3 regions of the Micrococcus luteus genome follow, and region 2 is predicted to be linked to each of the others. Evidence: riboswitches for the same ligand, from Rfam matches in the RefSeq annotation. Region 2 holds a riboswitch; each other region holds the start of a gene.
What was found. Region 2 has a riboswitch for S-adenosylmethionine ahead of MF605_RS07330 (methionine ABC transporter ATP-binding protein). Riboswitches for the same ligand answer to the same signal wherever they lie in the genome.
Positions count from the first base shown of each region.

Region 1: another riboswitch for S-adenosylmethionine. It lies ahead of MF605_RS03350 (flavin reductase family protein); the one in region 2 lies ahead of MF605_RS07330 (methionine ABC transporter ATP-binding protein).
Region 3: another riboswitch for S-adenosylmethionine. It lies ahead of MF605_RS03070 (bifunctional o-acetylhomoserine/o-acetylserine sulfhydrylase); the one in region 2 lies ahead of MF605_RS07330 (methionine ABC transporter ATP-binding protein).

Region 1 covers NZ_JAKRLB010000005.1:42,432-46,702, forward strand. Annotated here, with positions in the region: gene MF605_RS03340 (MFS transporter) at 1-574, shown strand, start outside; gene MF605_RS03345 (cold-shock protein) at 775-978, opposite strand; gene MF605_RS03350 (flavin reductase family protein) at 1,217-1,741, opposite strand; SAM riboswitch class IV at 1,815-1,934, opposite strand; gene MF605_RS03355 (hypothetical protein) at 2,127-2,741, shown strand; gene MF605_RS03360 (Hsp15 family ribosome-associated heat shock protein) at 2,789-3,157, opposite strand; gene hisD (histidinol dehydrogenase) at 3,168-4,271, opposite strand, start outside.
Region 2 covers NZ_JAKRLB010000013.1:36,873-41,143, reverse strand. Annotated here, with positions in the region: gene MF605_RS07340 (MetQ/NlpA family ABC transporter substrate-binding protein) at 1-386, opposite strand, end outside; gene MF605_RS07335 (methionine ABC transporter permease) at 440-1,120, opposite strand; gene MF605_RS07330 (methionine ABC transporter ATP-binding protein) at 1,117-2,157, opposite strand; SAM riboswitch class I at 2,217-2,314, opposite strand; gene nrdF (class 1b ribonucleoside-diphosphate reductase subunit beta) at 2,597-3,580, opposite strand; gene nrdE (class 1b ribonucleoside-diphosphate reductase subunit alpha) at 3,830-4,271, opposite strand, start outside.
Region 3 covers NZ_JAKRLB010000004.1:127,764-132,034, forward strand. Annotated here, with positions in the region: gene MF605_RS03055 (phosphotransferase) at 1-307, opposite strand, end outside; gene MF605_RS03060 (CPBP family intramembrane glutamic endopeptidase) at 448-1,335, shown strand; gene MF605_RS03065 (VOC family protein) at 1,354-1,989, opposite strand; SAM riboswitch class IV at 2,167-2,282, shown strand; gene MF605_RS03070 (bifunctional o-acetylhomoserine/o-acetylserine sulfhydrylase) at 2,413-3,780, shown strand; gene metX (homoserine O-acetyltransferase MetX) at 3,777-4,271, shown strand, end outside.

The DNA of each region.
Region 1 (4,271 bases), on a different contig from region 2:
CACGGTCTGGTTCTTCGCGGCGATCGCGTTCCTCACCGGCCTGGGCATGCAGGCCACGAACACGTACCTGCCGCTGTTCGCCGTCGAGACGCTGGGAATGACGCTCGTGGCCGGCGGCGCCGCGGCGGCCGTGTCCGGGGTGGTGGGGGTGCTCTCCCGGATCGGGTGGAGCCGGCGGATGAGCTCCGGAGACCGGCCCACCACCCTGCTGGCCGTGATCTGCCTGGGTGCGGTGGCCGGCGTCGCGGTGTTCCTCGCCGCGGACCTGCTGGACCTGCCGGCCCTGCTGTGGGTGGGCGCCGCGGTGCACGGCCTGACGGTGCTGGGCGCCAACGTGGTGGTCAACGCGGGCCTGCTGAGCGAGGTGCCGGCCGAGCGGCTCGGCCGTGCGACCGGGGCGAACTCGATGGGCATGTACGCCGGCTTCGCCCTGGGCCCACTGCTGATGGGCGTGCTGCGCGACGTCACGGGCGACTACCGGGCCGGCTTCGCGGTCGTCGCGCTCGGGTATCTGCTGGCCCTGGGCGTGGTGCTGCTGCTGCGTCGCCACGTGGGCCGGCGGGGCGCGGCCTGACGCGCAGGGCCAGGACGAGGCCCACCCCGGAGGACCGCGCCTCAGCGACATCACCGCAGTGCAGCCCTGCGGTGATGTCGCAGCGCCGCGGTCGAACGGGCGTGCGGCGCAGTGCGCGGCGGGGCGTGGACGCCTGACACACGACGACGCCCCCGGTCCATACGGACCGGGGGCGTCGGAAGCCGTGCGTCAGGCGAAGATCAGAGCTTCGTCACGTTGGCGGCCTGGAGGCCCTTGGGGCCGTCCTGGGTCTCGAACTCGACGCGGTCGTTCTCCTGGAGCTCCTTGAAGCCCGAGCCCTGGATGGCGGAGAAGTGCACGAACACGTCCGCGGAGTTGTCCTCGGGGGCGATGAAGCCGTAGCCCTTCTCAGCGTTGAACCACTTGACAGTACCGACAGCCATGATGGTGTCCTTTCGATGTGCCCCCGCGGTGCGGTGGCGGTGTTGGACCGCGGCCCGGATGTGGGACGCGGGTGAAGCGGCGAGACTGAACCGCTTGCCCAACACTCATCGACGCCGGCGATGCCGGGCTGACGAGCAGTGAAGATGGCGGGATACAGCTTGATCAACTTCAGGCTCCATCATTGCACGGATCTCGCCGACCGGGAACCAGGGGCCCGATTGTTCACCTGGAGTTCGCTCAGAGCGCGCGCAGGCCGTGGAAGAGATTGCGGTGCAGGGCGGCCGGGGGAGCGGCGTCCGTGTGATCCGCGAAGGCCGTCACCTCCAGCAGCACCACCGTGTGGTCGCCCGCCGGGACCTCGGCGTGCACCCGCGTCTCGAGCCAGAGCGAGGAGCCCCCGATCAGCAGGGCGTCGTGCGGGCTGCGGTGCACGTCCAGACCGGCGAAGCGGTCGCCCTCGCGGGAGGCCAGCTGACGGCACAGCGGCGTCTGGTCCGCCGCGAGCAGGGAGACGCCGATCGCCCCGGCCCGGCGCAGGCGCGGCCAGGTGCGGGAGCTGTTCTGTGCGGAGAAGGACACGAGGGCCGGCTCCCAGGAGATGCCCACGCCGAAGGACGAGGACACCATCACCTCGGGGACGTCGTCGGCGAGGCCCGCCAGCGCGACGACCCCGGTGGGGAATGCCGAGAGGCCGGAGCGGAGGTTGCCGAGGGACAGGTCGGTGTCCCACGCGGCGGTGTGGGGTTCGTGGGTCAGGGTCATGGCGCGCGTCCTCTTCCGATGACTGGCGCGGCTCCGCAGACGGCGGGAACGCGGATCGCCCGGATCCGCGGAGGCGCGGTACTTGCCCGTCGGGGTGTCCGAGGGGCCGAATCATCACCTGGAGCACCCCACTACTGCGTGAGAGGGTTGCCGTCCCGCCGGCCAGGGCCGTGAATGACGGGAACTCGTGATTCTGGGGATCAGCCTACGGAGGGGTCCGTGGGGTGGTCAAAGCGCGGCGGTCGCGCGGCGTCATCCGAGCTGCCCGATGTGATGCTTGACACACCGCGCATCGCCAGCCAGGATCAAGCCACTCGAGAGGGGGGCTCGAGACCGCAGCCCGCGGCCCCGCAATCGGTTCTCTGAGAGGGATCGGATCATGCGGATGGACATCGAGAAGAAGCGTGCGGCATTGTCGGCCGCCGTGGTCGTCGCGGCTCTCCTCGGTATCGCCATCTCGGGATGCTCCGCTTCCCCGGGCAGCGTCTCCTCCACCGCGAAGGCATCCACCGCTGCGGCGTTCTCCGTCACCGTGACGTCAGCGGCCCCCTCGGCAACCCGGTCGGCCTCCGCCACCGGTTCGTCCGCGTCGTCACCCGCCGGTGAAGAAGCACTCCCCGCCGCGCTGTTCGAGGAGGACGGGATGACGTTGGTCGAGTACACGCGCCGGCATCCGGATGCGGACTATCTCGACCCGGAGAAGGAGTCCGTCCTGAAGGAGGCGGTCGGGACGGGCACACAGCAGATCACCGTGGACGCCCAACAGGGTGCGGTCCTTCGGGTCATCGTGCTGTGTCCTTCGGATGCCACCGGTGAGACGGAGATCCTGACCTCACGGGGTGGCGGGGGAACGAAGACCTGGATGGCCGGGTCGGAGGCGCTGTGCGGCGGCTGGTCGGCGGCGACTCCCCCCGTGGATGAGGCGGGGCCGATGACGTTCACCGCCACGGTGGACAACGACAAGCCGTTCCGGATGGTGCTGACCGCACCCTCCGCATGAGGCCGCCATCACGACGGCGGATGACGGCGCGGGGAGGACGGAGGCGCTCAGCGTCGGTCGCGGCCGCGCAGCGCGTCCAGCTGCCGGCGGTCCCGCTTGGTGGGCCGGCCCGCGCCGCGCTCGCGGTACGGCACCGCGAGCAGCTCACGCGGCACGGGCGGCGGGGAGTGGTCCACATACTGCTGCCGGGCCACGGGGGCACCCACCCGCTTGGCGATCAGCCCCGTGACCTCGAGGATCCGCTCACGTCCGTCCTGGCGCACCCGCACCCGGTTCCCGACGACGACGGGCGTCGCCGCCTTCACGGGCTCGCCGTCGATGCGCACGTGGCCTGCGCGCACGGCCGCCGTGGCCGCCGACCGGGTCTTGTACAGCCGCACGGCCCACAGCCACGCGTCGATGCGGACGCCGCTCACGCCCGCCCCCTCACGCGAAGCGGGCGCGGATCGCGGCGCCGTGCGCGGGCAGGCGCTCGTCCTCGGCCAGCACGCCGATCCCGTCCGCGACCTCCTCGAGCCCGGTCTCCGTGTAGCGGATGCGCTGCTGCAGGCGCAGGAACGTCACCGTGTTCAGACCGGAGGAGTGCCGGGCCGTCCCCGAGGTGGGGAGCACATGGTTGGACCCGGCCGAGTAGTCGCCCAGCGGCACGGGGGCGTACGGGCCCACGAACACGGCGCCGGCGTTGCGGATGCGCCCCACGAGGGCCTCGGGGTCGCGCGTCTGGATCTCGAGGTGCTCGGTGGCGTAGCGGTCGGAGACCTCCACGGCCTGGTCCATGTCCCGCACCAGCAGCACGCCGGACTGGGGGCCGGTGAGGGCCTCGCGGATCTGGTCCTCGTGGAACGCCCCGGGCACCTGCGCCTCGATCGCCGCCAGCACGTCCCGGAGCAGGTCCTCGGAGTCCGTGATGAGCACGGAGGCGGCCAGCGGGTCGTGCTCGGACTGGCTGATCAGGTCCGCGGCCACCCAGTCGGCGCGGGCGGTGCCGTCCGCGATCACGGCGATCTCGCTCGGCCCGGCCTCGGCGTCCACGCCGATCACGCCCTGCAGGGCGCGCTTCGCGGCGGCCACGTACACGTTGCCGGGCCCCGTCACCAGGTCGACGGGCGCGCAGAGCCACCCGCCGTCGTCGTCCTGGACGCCGTGCGCCAGCATGGCCACGGCCTGGGCGCCGCCGGCCGCGTAGACCTCGTCCACGCCGAGCAGCGCGCACGCGGCGAGCACGGTGGGGTGGGGCAGGCCGCCGTGGTCCCGCTGCGGGGGCGAGGTCACCGCGAGGCTCCCCACGCCGGCGGCCTGCGCGGGCACCACGTTCATCACCACCGAGGAGGGGTACACGGCGCGGCCGCCGGGCACGTACAGGCCCACGCGGCCCACGGGGGTCCAGTGGTTCTCCACGACGGCGCCCTCGCCGAGCTCGACCGTGGAGTCCTGGGGGTGCTGGGCGTCGTGCACGAGCCGGGCCCGGCGGATCGACTCCTCCAGGGCGGCGCGCACCCGCGGGTCGAGCCCGGCCAGGGCGGCCTCGAG
Region 2 (4,271 bases):
GGCTCGATGTGCACGCCCTCGCCGTGCTCCATCTTCAGGCCGCGCTCCTCGACCTGCTTGTTGAAGAACGGCTCGTGCATGTAGTAGTTCGCGTCGATCTTGCCCTCGTTGAGCGCGGTGTTGGGCATCTGGTAGTCGTCGAACTCCTGGATCTCCAGATCGATGCCCGCCTCCTTCGCGAGGTTCTCGTCCACGAACTCGAGGATCTGGGCGTGCGGCACGGGGTTCGCACCCACCTTCACGACGACGGGATTCGCCGGGTCCGGGGTGGGGGCGGAGGAGGCCGCCGAGTCGGAGCCGCTGGCGCCGCAGGCGGAGAGGGCGAGGGCGAGAGCGGCGGTGCCGGCGCCGAGGGCGGTGCGGCGGGAGAGGGGTGACAGAGCCATGGGAGGGGCCTTTCGTATCGGAGGGGTGGAGAGATGAAGAAGAAGGTGAGAGGTCAGCGGTGGTCCATGCGGCGGATCAGCAGGTCGCCGATCCACTGGATGAGCTGCACCAGGACGACGATGACGACGATGGTCACGACCATCACCTCGGTCTGGAATCGCTGGTAGCCGTAGTTGTAGGCGAGGCGGCCGAGGCCGCCGCCGCCGATCAGGCCGGCCATGGCCGAGTAGCCCACGAGCGTCACCAGGGTGGTGGTCGTCGCCGCGATCAGGCCGGGCATGGCTTCCGGGAGGAGGACCTTGCGGATCACCTGGCCACGGGTGGAGCCCATGACCTGCGCGGCGTCCACGGTGCCCGAGGGGATCTCACGCAGCGCCGACTCCACAAGGCGCGCGAAGAACGGCGCGGTGCCGATGGTCAGGGAGATGGTCGCCGCGATGGGCCCGATCGCCGTGCCCACGAGCCACTTGGTCAGCGGGATGAGCGCCACCATGAGGATGGCGTACGGGATCGACCTCGTGATGTTGACGATCACGGCGGACAGCACCGTGTAGAGGGCGGGCATGGGATTCAATCCCCCCGGACGGGTCACATGCAGCACGATGCCCAGGAGGCCGCCGATCAGCACGGTGGCGACGCCGGAGATCGCCACCATCAGCAACGTCTCCACGACCGCCTCAGGCAGGGCCTCGGTGATCGCCGGGTTCGTGGTCAGCTTCTCGAGCCAGGTCATCGGGCTCCTCCGATCTCATCCGCGGTGACGTGGTCCTGGGCTGCCTGCCGAGCCGTGCGGACGCGAGCGGTCAGGCCTGCCTCCTGCAGGCGCGCCACCACGGCGTCGGCCGAGGCCTCCGTGGCGGACAGGCCCAGGAGCTGGTGGGAGAAGCGCTCCCCCGCGAGGTCCTCGACGGTGCCGGCCAGGATCTCGACGTCGCCGGCGCCCGCGTCGCGGACCAGCTGGGTGATGGGCAGGGAGGCGGCCCGGCCCCGGCCGAGCACCTCCACGAGGCGCTGGTCCCGAGCGGCATGGGGCGTGGGCAACGGCAGCAACGCGGCGGACAGCGGCGAGTCGAGGTCGGACGCCACGTCCCCGAGGTCGCCGGACTGGACGATCCGCCCGTCCTGCAGGAGGGACACCTCGTGGCACAGTCGCTTGACCACGTGCATCTCGTGGGTGATGACCAGGACGGTCAGGCCCAGGCGCCGGGAAAGGTCCTCGATCAGGGTCAGGACACCCTCCGTGCTCGCGGGGTCGAGGGCCGAGGTGGGCTCGTCGCAGAGCAGCACGTCGGGGTCCGACGCGAGCGCGCGAGCGATGCCCACCCGCTGCTTCTGACCGCCGGACAGCTGCGCCGGGTAGGACCCTTCGAAGCCCTCGAGACCCACCAGAGCGAGCAGCTCGTCTGCGCGCGCCCGACGCGCGGTGGCATCGGACCCGCCGGCGACCTCGAGCGGATAGGCCACGTTGTCGCGGGCGGTCCGGGAGGAGAACAGGTTGGCGTGCTGGAAGACCATGCCGATCCGGCGGCGGGAGTCCAGCAGGCCGGAGCGCGACTCCCGGGTCAGGTCCTTGCCCGCCACGGAGACCGTCCCGGAGGTCGGGGGCTCGAGCAGGGTCAGGCACCGCACGAGCGTGGACTTGCCCGCGCCGGACTGGCCGATGATCCCATGGATGCGGCCCGGGGCCACGGCGAGGTCGACGCCGCGCAGCGCACGGATCTCCTTCGCGCCCTGGCGGAAGGTCTTCTCGAGACCACGCACCTCGATCATGGGCGTGCCCATGGGATGCGCAGACGTGCTGAGAGCAGGGGTAGACGACATTCCCGTCCTTTCCATCGGTCCTGGCGTTAGCACCTGCGCCCGGTCGGTGGGGGTGTGGTTGCTGCGGCGTCGTCGAGCCAGATCTCTCGGCCGCTCAAGATGGTGAGGGGCGCCCCGGCGTCGTCACCGGTGCAGGGAAAAAGTCAACCACACCGGGGCGCCGTGGAAGGAACGACGTGACACAGGTCTCATTTCCCGACCTCTCGGAGGGCTGGACCCCGCCTCCGGCCCGCGTCATGTGTCGCCATATGACAAACCCCTGCCATCCAGTGGCCGGTGGCACCCCTCCCCACCACGACGCCGGCCCGCACCTTCACGGGAAGGTGCGGGCCGGCGTCGTGGTGGCCTGCGGACGGCGGGGCCCATCAAGGGCCTCAGGCGGACGGGATCAGAAGTCCCAGTCCTCGTCCTCGGTGTTCTCGGCCTTGCCGATCACGTAGGAGGAGCCGGAGCCGGAGAAGAAGTCGTGGTTCTCGTCCGAGTTCGGGGAGAGCGCGGAGAGGATGGCGGGGTTCACGTTCGTGGTCTCGGCCGGGAACATGGGCTCGTAGCCCAGGTTCATCAGCGCCTTGTTCGCGTTGTAGTGCAGGAACTTCTTCACGTCCTCGGCCAGGCCGAGGGCGTCGTAGAGGTCATGGGTGTACTCGACCTCGTTCTCGTACAGCTCGAACAGCAGCTCGAAGGTGAAGGCCTTGAGCTCCTCCCGCTTCTCCTCCGGCAGGGTCTCGATGCTCCGCTGGTACTTGTAGCCGATGTAGTACCCGTGCACGGCCTCGTCGCGGATGATCAGGCGGATCAGGTCGGCGGTGTTGGTGAGGCGGGCGTGCGCGGAGAGGTACATGGGCCAGTAGAAGCCCGAGTAGAAGAGGAAGGACTCGAGCAGGGTGGAGGCGATCTTCTTCTTGTACGGGTCCTGGCCGTCATAGCGCTCCACGATCAGGCCGGCCTTGGCCTGCAGGTTCCGGTTCTCACGGGACCAGCGGAACGCCTCGTCGATCTCCGGGGTGGAGGCCAGCGTGGAGAAGATCGAGGAGTACGACTTCGCGTGCACCGACTCCATGAACGCGATGTTCGTGAGGACGGCCTCCTCGTGCGGGGTCATGGCGTCCGGGATGAGGGAGACGGCGCCCACGGTGCCCTGGATCGTGTCCAGCAGCGTCAGGCCCGTGAACACGCGCATGGAGAGCAGTCGCTCCTCGTCCGTGAGGTGGGACCAGGACTGGACGTCGTTGGACAGCGGCACCTTCTCCGGCAGCCAGAAGTTGTTGACGAGGCGGTTCCACACCTCCACGTCCTTCTCGTCCTGAATGCGGTTCCAGTTGATCGCCTCGACGAGGTGGGACTGCTGGGTCTCGGTCACGGCAGGGCACATCCTTCAGAAGAATTCGTTGAGAATCCGCGGATTCCGGGGGCTCTCGGGAGCACGGTCATCGGGGCGCGGGTCCGGGACAGTCTAGGCCCGCAGGGGCAGCGGCAGCCACTCGGGCGGGTCCGGGCTCGCGACGTCGTGGGCCCGCCCCGCCCGGCCAGGCGCGCCGCCCCGCTTCGAGGCGGGAAATCGAGCGCACCTGCGCTCAGAAGCGCGGAATACGCCGGATTTCCCGCCTCGAAGGGCTGGCTGTCAGAGCATGCAGCTGACGCAGCCCTCGACCTCGGTGCCCTCCAGCGCGAGCTGGCGCAGGCGGATGTAGTAGATCGTCTTGATGCCCTTCGTCCACGCGTAGATCTGCGCGCGGTTCAGGTCACGGGTGGTGGCCGTGTCCTTGAAGAACAGCGTCAGGGACAGACCCTGGTCCACGTGCTGCGTCGCCGCGGCGTACGTGTCGATGATCTTCTCGTAGCCGATCTCGTACGCGTCCTCGTAGTACTCGAGGTTCTCGTTGGTGAGGTACGGCGCCGGGTAGTAGACGCGGCCGAGCTTGCCCTCCTTGCGGATCTCGATCTTCGAGGCCACCGGGTGGATCGAGGAGGTCGAGTTGTTGATGTAGGAGATCGAGCCCGTCGGCGGGACGGCCTGCAGGTTGCGGTTGAAGATGCCGTGCTCCATGACGGAGGCCTTCAGC
Region 3 (4,271 bases), on a different contig from region 2:
GCTCGGCCAGGGCCGCGGCGAGCCCGTCGAGGAGGGCCAGGCGCCGGGGCAGGTGCGCTGCGGGGTCCCGCTCGGGCGCCCACCGCGCGGCGGGGGCGGCGCCGACCTCGTGGGCCCGCGTCATCCGGAGGACGCCGACGTCCTCGAGCACCAGCACGCGGTGGAACTGCCCGCCCTCCTCCACGGACGCCGCGGCCCAGTCGGCTGTGCGGAGCCGGCGGGCGAGGGCGGGGTCGAGGCCGGGGCGGAGGTGCTGCAGGGCGCGGTGGACCAGCTCGAGCTCGCTGGGGGCAGGCGGGGAGACCACACGACCACGCTAACCCTCCCTCCGCCCTCCCGGACTTTCGAACGTGACATCGGGGGAATGGGGACTTTCGAACGGGAGAAAGGCCCCACCTCACGTTCGAAAGCGCCCGGGGGGAGAGGGGCGGGCCGATACTGGAGGGCATGCCCGCCACCCCGCGCACGTCCCGCACCCCGGCCGTCCGACCCGCCCCCGCGCTGCCCGCCCCCTCGGCGCGCACGGTGCGGTGGGAGATCGCGATCGTCCTCGGCCTCTCCCTGGGGAAGTCGGCGGTCTACGCGATCGTCCAGCTCATCGACAAGGCCACCCAGGCCCCGCTCGGCGAGCAGACCACCGTCCTCAACCCGGCCCTGGCCGACCGCTGGGCCTTCGACCTGACCTATCAGCTGCTCGGCATCGGATTCGCGCTCGTGCCGGTGGCCCTCGTGCTGCACCTGATGCACCTGCGCGGCCGGGACCCGTTCCGGGTGCTCGGCCTCGACCTGCGCCGCCCCGGCCGCGACTTGGCCTGGGGCCTGGGCCTGTTCGCGGCCATCGGGTTGGGCACGCTCGGCGTCTACGCCGCCGGCCGGGCCCTGGGCCTCACGACGGCGATCGTCGGCTCGGCGCTCGGGGAGAGCTGGTACCAGGTGCCGGTCCTGCTGCTCTCCGCGCTGCGGCACGGACTGCTGGAGGAGGTCATCGTGGGCGCCTGGCTCGTCGACCGGCTCGGGTATCTGCAGCGGCTGCGCGCCGCGGGCCTGGCGCACGATCCGGCGCCGGCCGTGCCGTCGTCGTGGGTGAGCGCCGAGGGGCTGTACCTGCCGACCCGCGCGGCCGTCGTGGTGCTCGCCCTCGCGCTGCTGCGCGGGGCGTACCACCTGTACCAGGGGATCGGGCCGGGCGTGGGCAACGCCCTGATGGGCGTGGTGTTCGCGCTCGTGTTCCTGCGGGTGCGCCGGGTGATGCCGCTGGTCATCGCGCACGCGCTGCTGGACGCCGTCGGGTTCGTCGGCTACCCGCTGCTGGCGCGGGCGGGGCTGCTCGGCTGAGCGGCCCCGCCTCCGCGCTCAGAGCGTGACCTCGCCCTTCGGGGTGCGGAAGGTGACCGAGACGATGCCCGGGGTGCCGGAGGGCGCGACGTACTCGATGTTCACGTCCTGGACCTGGCCGTCCTCGTCGTCGCCGAGCCACTCGGCGAGGCGCTCGGGGGAGCCGGCGATGTTCAGGCGCTCGATGGTGGCCTGCGGCTCGGCCGCCTGCGAGGGGTGCATGTCCTCCTGACCGTCGGCCCAGCGCAGGATGAACGGCAGCTGCGGGTCCGCGAGGGTTCCCTTGACGCCGATCTGCCGCCAGGACAGCTCCCGGCCGTCCGGGAAGCGACGGTTGCCGGGGACGGCCTCACGGCCGAGGCGGCGCTCGAACCGGCCGATGTCCGTGGTGGCCACCGCCCAGCTCATCCAGCCGCCGCCCTGCTCGGTGCGGGCGCGCACGAGCTGGCCGAACGGCGCGCTGAGGGAGGCCGGGTGGTCCAGAGCCTCGACGACCTCCAGATACTGCCTGCCCGCCATGGGGAACAGGGCGTTCTGCGTGCCGAAGCGGGGGTGGACACCGCCCTTGATCCGCTCGATGCCCAGCGTCTCGGCGATGCGGGCGACCGTGGCGTCCAGGCCCTCGGGGCCGGCGGCGTAGGACACGTGGTCCATGCGACAGGTGTGCACTGCGCTGTTCCTCTCCGTTCCCGGGCTGCCCCGGGGGTTGACCTGGTGCGAGTCGCGGGGCGTCGAGCCCTTGACGGGTCGGGCGCCCCGTGCGGAGAGCGTATCCGCGGGTGACACGCGTGACGAAATCGTGGCGGGGCGGCGGGCTACACTCGGAGGCACGGTCACGAGAGTCAGCAACAGGCCCCGGCATGCTGACCGGCAACCCTCCTTCCGCGGTGGGGTGCCCCGGGTGACGACCAGGCCGGCCCCACAACGGACGCCGGCAAGCGCGGGCCGATCCCACGGCCCCTCTCGACGGCGCCGGGTCATCTCCGGCACCTCGACGACGCCGGTTCCCGGATCGGCACGTCGGCCGGCGGGCGGGGCGGCCGGGTCCGGCCCCTGAACCCCTCAGGAGGGTCCGCCATGACCGACCAGACCACCCAGACCCCCGACGCCTGGGGCTTCTCCACCGCGCAGGTCCACGCGGGCGTCGCCGTCGGCCAGCACGCCTTCGGTGCGACCGCCCTGCCGATCTTCCAGACCACCTCGTACGACTTCCCGTCCGCCCAGGTGGCCGCGGACCGGTTCGCGCTCAAGGACCTCGACCCGCTCTACACCCGCATCGGCAACCCGACGCAGGGCCCGGTGGAGGAGAAGATCGCCGCGCTCGAGGGCGGTGTGGGCGCGCTGCTGCTGGCCTCCGGCCAGGCGGCGACGACGTTCGCGATCCTCAACCTCGCCGGCGCCGGCGACCACGTGGTCGCCTCGGCCAGCCTCTACGGCGGCACGCAGAACCTGTTCAAGCACACCCTCGCCAAGGTCGGCGTCGAGACGACGTTCGTGACCGACCCGGACGACCTCGAGTCCTGGCGCGCCGCCGTCCGGCCGAACACCACGGCGTTCTTCGGCGAGACCCTCGGCAACCCGCGCGGGGACGTCCTGGACGTGCGCGCCGTCGCCGACGCCGCCCACGAGGCCGGCGTGCCGCTGATCGTGGACAACACGCTGGCCACCCCGTACCTGCTGCGGCCGATCGAGCACGGCGCCGACGTCGTCACCCACTCCGCCACGAAGTACCTCGGCGGGCACGCCGCGGCCATCGCGGGCGTGATCGTCGACGCCGGCACGTTCGACTACGCGCAGCACGCCGAGCGGTACCCCGGCTTCAACGAGCCGGACGAGTCGTACCACGGCCTCGTCTACGCGCGGGACCTCGGGGTGGGCTCGCCGCTCGGCGCCAACCTGGCCTTCATCCTCAAGGCGCGCGTGCAACTGCTGCGCGACTACGGCTCGGCCATCTCCCCGTTCAACGCGTTCCTGGTGAACCTCGGCCTGGAGACCCTGTCCCTGCGCATGGAGCGGCAGGTGGCCAACGCGGCCGCGGTGGCGCGCTGGCTGGAGGGCCGCGACGACGTCGAGCACGTGGTCTACGCCGGCCTGGAGTCCAGCCCGTGGCACGAGCGCGCCCAGCGCTACCTGCCGAAGGGCGCGGGCGCGTTCGTCTCCTTCGAGATCGCGGGCGGCCGCGAGGCCGGGGCCGCGTTCGTGGACGGGCTCACCCTGCACCACCACGTGGCCAACATCGGCGACGTCCGCTCGCTCGTGGTGCACCCGGCCTCCACCACCCACTCCCAGCTCACCGACGACGAGCAGCGCGCCGCCGGCGTCACCCCCGGCCTGGTGCGGCTCTCGCTCGGCGTGGAGGACATCGAGGACATCCTCGCCGACCTCGAGCGCGGCTTCGCGGCCGCCGCCCGCCGCGGCGACGACGACGCGGGGGAGCGGGCATGACCGCCGTCGCCACGCGTCCGTCGCGCACCGCGCTGCCCCGCGGCGGCCGCCACCGTCTGCGGGTCGGCGAGCTGCGCACCGAGACCGGCGGGCTGCTGCCCGACGTCGAGCTGGCCTACGAGACCTGGGGCACCCTCGCCGCCGACGGCGCCAACGCCGTGCTCGTGCTGCACGCCCTCACCGGCGACGCGCACGTGGCCGCGCACGAGGAGGACCCGACGCCGGGCTGGTGGGACGCCCTCGTCGGCCCGGGCCGCGCCGTGGACACGGACCGGTGGTTCGTGGTCGCCCCCGCCATGATCGGCGGCTGCCACGGCTCCACCGGGCCCTCGACGCCCGCGCCCGACGGGCGGCCCTGGGGCTCCCGGTTCCCGTTCCTCACGCTGCGGGACGCGGTCGAGGCCGAGCGGCGCCTGGCCGACCACCTCGGGATCGGCGCCTGGCGTGCCGTGATCGGCGGATCGATGGGCGGGGCCCGCGCCCTCGAGTGG